Regions from separate parts of the Gluconobacter sp. R75690 genome, predicted to be linked through region 2. Evidence: riboswitches for the same ligand, from Rfam matches in the RefSeq annotation. Region 2 holds a riboswitch; the other holds the start of a gene.
The links. Region 2 has a riboswitch for thiamine pyrophosphate ahead of HKD27_RS10785 (TonB-dependent receptor). Riboswitches for the same ligand answer to the same signal wherever they lie in the genome.
Positions count from the first base shown of each region.

Region 1: it holds a riboswitch for thiamine pyrophosphate, as region 2 does, so the genes downstream of both, thiC (phosphomethylpyrimidine synthase ThiC) here and HKD27_RS10785 (TonB-dependent receptor) in region 2, are expected to answer to the same signal.

Region 1 is NZ_JABCQB010000005.1:293,998-297,205, forward strand. It holds gene thiC (phosphomethylpyrimidine synthase ThiC) at 1-1,480, opposite strand, end outside; TPP riboswitch at 1,615-1,749, opposite strand; partial or broken gene HKD27_RS08645 (hypothetical protein) at 1,855-2,317, shown strand; gene HKD27_RS08650 (response regulator) at 2,801-3,208, shown strand, end outside.
Region 2 is NZ_JABCQB010000008.1:73,193-76,400, reverse strand. It holds gene HKD27_RS10790 (methyl-accepting chemotaxis protein) at 112-1,539, opposite strand; TPP riboswitch at 1,735-1,864, shown strand; gene HKD27_RS10785 (TonB-dependent receptor) at 1,957-3,208, shown strand, end outside.

The DNA.
Region 1 (3,208 bases), on a different contig from region 2:
GATCCGCCGCATGAGCTGCAAGCTTGTAGGTGATGACCCCCGTCTTGACGTCATTCCGGTCCGGCAGACCCAGATGTTCCTTCGGCGTAACGTAGCAAAGCATGGCCGTGCCAAACCAGCCGATCATGGCCGCACCGATGGCCGAAGTAATGTGATCGTAACCGGGCGCGATATCGGTCGTCAGCGGGCCAAGCGTATAGAAGGGCGCTTCGTGGCAGTGCTCAAGCTGCTTGTCCATGTTGGCCTTGATCTTGTGCATGGGCACATGACCCGGCCCTTCGATCATGACCTGACAGTCCTTTGCCCAGGCAATTTTCGTCAGCTCGCCAAGCGTTTCCAGCTCCGCAAACTGCGCCGCATCATTGGCATCGGCGATCGAACCGGGACGCAGGCCATCCCCGAGCGAGAACGACACGTCATAGCGGCGGCAGATGTCGCAGATCTCCTCGAAATGCTCGTACAGGAAACTCTCACGGTGATGATGCAGGCACCATTTCGCCATGATGGAGCCGCCGCGCGACACGATGCCCGTCACCCGTCGGGCCGTCAGCGGGATCATATGCAGCCGGACACCGGCATGGATGGTGAAATAGTCCACCCCCTGCTCCGCCTGCTCGATCAGCGTGTCGCGGAAAATCTCCCATGTCAGGTCTTCCGCAATACCGCCCACCTTTTCCAGCGCCTGATAAAGCGGCACCGTTCCGATCGGCACAGGAGCGTTCCGGATGATCCAATCCCGGATGTTATGGATGTTGCGGCCTGTGGAGAGGTCCATGACGGTATCCGCGCCCCAGCGGATCGCCCAGGCCATCTTTTCGACTTCCTCTTCCATGGAAGACGTGACAGCCGAATTACCGATATTGGCGTTGAGCTTCACCAGAAAATTGCGCCCGATAATCATCGGCTCAAGCTCACGGTGATTGATATTAGCGGGAATAATCGCCCGTCCCGAGGCAATTTCCTGCCGCACGAATTCCGGCGTTACGAAATCCGGAATGCTGGCTCCGAAATCCTCGCCATCCCGCTCTTCCTTCAGCGCCTGCGTCCGACCGATATTCTCCCGGATGGCCACGAATTCCATCTCAGGCGTAATAATGCCAGCCCGGGCATAGGCCATCTGGGTTACGGCACGGTCCCCGGTCGCACGCAGGGGGCGGCGCTGGTTCGGAAATGCGGGAGTCAGGCGTTCACCTTCAGCAAACCCGTTATCCGCAGGCGTGATCTTGCGACCGTCATATTCTTCCACCTCGCCGCGACGCCGCAGCCAGTCCCCGCGACTGTCCGCAAGGCCTTTCGCAATATCGATGCTGATGACGGTGTCGGTATACGGACCGGAACTGTCATAGACGTTCAGCGGATACTCCCCGGAGACCTCGATCTGCCGCATGGGCACCCTGATGTCGTGGAGCGTGCCCTGAACATGGACCTTGCTGGAGGCCGGCAGAGGCCCTGTCGTGATGGCTGGAATGGAAGCGTTCATATGGTGTCTCCTCAAGCGCACTCGAAAAGACCCAGGGAGAACGTGAAGCAGAAAGGGAGCCGCCGTCCCCTGTGCACACAGACACAAGCAGGGCCGGATCGGCCCGATAGACGCATCACCATACATCGATGGAAATGAGCGCCCTTCGGTCTTCCTACGCCAGTATCAACTGGGTCAGGTTCAAAGGGTCGCTTCACCGTGTCGCCGGTTTCCCGACAACACCAATCAGCCTCTCAGTCCCTTAAGGCGGGACCCCCCTGACGAGGCTGAAGCATGGTGGAGAAACGAAAAAAAAGTCAACAGGGCAAAATGATTTTCTGTTTAGTCCCGGGATTTAATGGTGTGATATTTTCACGTGGGTGGAAGGAAGCATTATGGAACAGAACCGTCATGGCTGCGCCACGACTATGCACGCCGTACGAGCAGCACTACAGCGATCGCAGGCTTCGCTCTCGGCGCTGAGCGAGGAGTTCGGGATTAACCCGAAAACCGTGGCAAAGTGGCAGAGACGTCAGACTGTCGAAGATCAGAAAAACGGTTGCCGGACATCGAGGGAGACAAGCCCCAACGACAGCGTTTCAAACGCTACCCGATTGGGTTCTTTCACATCGATATTGCGGAGGTCCAGACCGCTGAGGGTAGGCTGTACCTCTTCGTTGCCATCGACCAGACAAGCAAAGAGGCAACCGTCAAAACGATTCCATGGCGGCCTATAACTTCGGGCGAAGATTCAAGACCCTGAGCAGCCTCACACCTTACGAATATATCTGCAAAATCTGGACTTCAGAGCCAGAAAAATTCATCCTCAATCCAACTCATCAAATCTTGGGGCTAAACATCCAGGACCTGCACAGGACAGGTGCCCGCTTTGCGTCCCGTTTGAGCGCCGTAAGGAAGCAGCCCGGGGCGGTGCCACTTTCAACGGAGAGCAAAAGTGCTGGATGGTGCACAGGGAGAAACTCGATGCGCTGCAGCCTTTCAGGCCTTACCGTTTGCCGGGTCATGGTGGGATCATAATTCAGATGGGTCGCTGGCAGAACCACCTTCGTCTGTCGCACATGCAGATACTCGATCAGGTCCGGAGGCGAAACCGGCCTGCCCCGACCATTGAACCAGTATCCTGTTTCCGGATGCTTCCATCGGCCACCCGGCAAGACCTGAAAGCGATGCCCGTGCGGCCGACCGCAGCACTGCCCCCTGCCCGCTCGAACAGGACCTCTCGGCTCAGCTCGGGTCAGTTGGGAGGGTATGTTTCCAGGTTGAAACATGGTGTCTTGCCTAGACATCAAAAGCCGGGGGCCTTCATGCTAGGATCAGGGAATGACCCCCATGCCCCATCTCCTCATTGTCGATGACGATCAGGACATCCTGACGCTTCTGACCAGCTTTCTGCAGAGACACAACTATCGCGTTTCCGTGGCCGAAGACGGCGAAGCAATGTTCGGGATTCTCCGGGCGCAGAACATTGATCTCGTCATTCTCGACATCATGCTCCGGAACGAGGATGGCTTCAGCCTGTGCGGCCGACTGCGGGCTTCCTCGAAAATTCCGGTCATCATGCTGTCCGCCATGGCCGACCATACCGATCGCGTAGTGGGGCTGGAAATCGGCGCCGATGACTATCTGACCAAACCCTTCGACCAGCGCGAGCTTCTGGCCCGCGTCAAGGCCGTCCTCAGACGAACCGCGGAATCTGCCCCGGTGACGTGCAGCACCACGACGCGTCCC
Region 2 (3,208 bases):
GAGAGCACAAGGAACGAGCCGGCATGCCGCCAGTGTCGGGAATATCAGGCCCGATGTCGAGGCATGTCGCGATAATGTTCCACCGTCCCGGCCGGGACAGGACCGTCTTCGTCAGCCTTCTGCCGCAGCAAGACTCCGGTTTGCAGGATGCATCCAGTCATCGGACGGCTGCGCGGGAGCAAAACGGAATCTGGACAGTTCGGCGAAAAGATCCTTCGCCTCGTTGCTCAGGTTCCGGCACGCCACGTTGACCTCTTCCACCATGGCGGCATTCCGCTGGGTCATCTGGTCCATTTCATTGATGGCCTTGTTGATCGTCTCAAGACTTTCAGCCTCACCCGTCGTGGACCGGGAAATCTCTTCAAGCAGCGACGTGATCCCGTCCACATGCTGGCTGATGACCTTCATCGACCGATCCGCCTCGCCGACGAAATGAACGCCTTCTTCCACCTGACGCCCCGAGGAGATGATGATGTTGCGGATATCCTGGGCGGACTTGGCTGAACGCTGGGCCAGAGCCCTGATCTCCTTTGCGACCACGTCAAATCCCGGGCCCGCCTCACCCGCCCGCGCGGCCTCGATCCCCGCGTTCAGCGACAGGAGATTGGTCTGAAACGCGATCTCCTCGATCAGGCCCAGAATGCTCTCGACCTGCCGCGAGGAAGCCCGGATCTCTCCCATGACCGTATTGGCCGAATGCATGACCCCCGAAATCACAACCGTCTGGGCCCGTGTTTCCAGAGACGTCTCACGCGCCTGCACCGCGGAGCGGGCGGTTTTGCCGACTGTCTGCGTGATGCTGTTGAGGGACGCAGCGGACTGGGCAAGATTGACGGCCTGCCGTTCTGTCCGCTCGCTCAGTTCCGCGGAAGCCGAAGCGATTTCCGACGTCCCGTTGGCAATCATGGACGTTGCATCGGAAATCCTGGCAATCGCCATGCGGTAAATGTGAATGAGTGTATTGAAATTCCGCCTGAACTCTTCAAACCGGTCCTGAAAATGCTCCTGGAACGTGAAGGTCAGGTCCCCCTTCTTCACGATTTCCATCCCGGCGCAGATCGTCCCGATCGTTTCGCTCTGCAGCCGACGGATGCTTTCGCTCTTTCCGGAGAGCTCCTTCTGGATACGCGCGGCCTCCCGCGCCTCGGTGGCCGAAACTTCCTGAAGCTTCAGCTGGTTCTGGCTGTTTTCCCGAAAGGACTGAAGGGACCGGGCCAGACGCCCGGCGCAGTCCTGATGATGAAGGCACGGAATGGTGATGTTGAGCGCGCCCCCGGCCACTTTTTCCGTGGCCGCCGTAATCTGCTCGAAGGGAACCGCGACGATACGGATGGCAAATCTGGCGATCAGGAGCGTCAGGGCAATCTGGAACAGCAGTCCCGCACATTGCGACAGGGTCTGTTCATGCCGGTAATGCACGAACAGATGCTGAAAAACCTGTTCAACCATGAACTGAAGCACAGAAACCAGAATCAGAACGGCAAAGAGCACCTTGATTTTCTGGCGGACATAGGCGGTTTTTTCAATCCAGTTCAGCATGAGAGCCTTTTTGACCTCTGGTCTCACGCTATGTTCAGGGAGGGGCATGAGTGTTTGTAAATTTATACCATCGTTATTAATAAAAAATGAACATTCTCCTCAAAGCTGTTCGCAACATACCCCTGGCCATATGCGACACACAGCTTCGGGCGGCTCCGTCATGTTGACAATTTCTCTTCCAGAGAGGATTTGTGACGCTTCACCGTGGGGGGCTCCGACATGGGGCTGAGATTCTGCTGGTGTGACCCTTAAAAGTCATGCGGCGCAGTGACCCATTGAACCTGATCCAGTTCATACTGGCGGAGGGATGGTGGTCGCTGTCTGCCCGACGTATGCCCATGCACAACGCAGCCAGCAGCTTGAACCTTTCCTGTCAGAGCTGAGATCTCATTGCTTGCAGGCGAGGAGTCTCTCATCATGGCACACAGACAACCTCCGGCCCTTCCGGCCCCAGCGTCTGTCAGACCATACTGCCCCACGACCCGGGAAACACCTGCGTCTCCCGTCTTGCGTCCGCGATATCGCAGTCTTCTGCCCGTCCTGCTCGGCACAACGGTCTGTTTTTCGGTCGCGCGTGCCGCCGATACGCCGGCTACGACCAAGCCACCGGTCCAGCAGACAGCATCCCAGACGCAGGCCGTCCAAACGCATGCAGTTAAGCCCCTCAGGGCCGAGCACATCATCGTGCACCGGATTCCGGACAGCGCTCCCGGCAACCAGCCGGGGGGCGGACTGATCCATCTGCAGGACGGCGTGAAATCCGTCAGTACGGTCAGTCAGGATTTCATTTCCAAACAGGCCCCGATGGCAACGGCTTTCCAGCTTGCCTCCATGCTGCCCGGCGCCAATGTCGCCTCGTCCGATCCGATGGGCTTTTCCCCGAATACGAACATCACCGTCCGCGGTCTCGATAACAGCGCCATCGGCTATGTGCTCGAAGGCATGCCGCTGAATGACGTGGCCTATTATTCCGGCACGCCGAGCCAGTTCGCGGACAGTGAAAACTATCAGGAAATCGCCCTGGCTCAGGGATCGGCCGATCTCGATAGCCCGGTCCTGAACGCGGCCGGCGGCCTGATGAACCTGACATTCCGCGACCCCGCCAAAAAGGCCGGTGGCGATGCCAGCGTGTCTTATGGCTCCTACAACACCAACCGCGAATTCATCCGTCTCGATACCGGCGACATCGCCCATACCGGCATCCGTGGCTTCGTATCCTATTCCCATGGCGCAACCGACAACTGGCGCGGCCCCGGACGCGACGAGAAACAGCACGTCGATTTCAAGTTCCTCAAGGAATGGGGGCAGGGTAACCGCGCCAGTCTCCTGGGGTCCTTCAACGCGACCATCACAAGCTGGTATCCCGAACCGACGATGGAAAGCTGGAAATCGGACGGCATCAAAGGCCAGAACAACCTTCTGGCCCACTATGACAGCAGCAATCCCGAAAACGGCGCGAATTACTGGCGACTGTGGCGGGACGGCGAGCGCACGCTTTATGGCGGAGCGCCCGTTCATCTGACGCTGACAGACCGCCTGTCCCTGGACGTCACGCCTTACGCCCAGTTCGCCTATGGCAACTGGCCGGGTGGAAGCACGATGTCCACGTCCGGTCTCTATCAGGGCACGCAGGCCCTGTCCGACACGCTGAACCTGCCCGGCGCGCAGG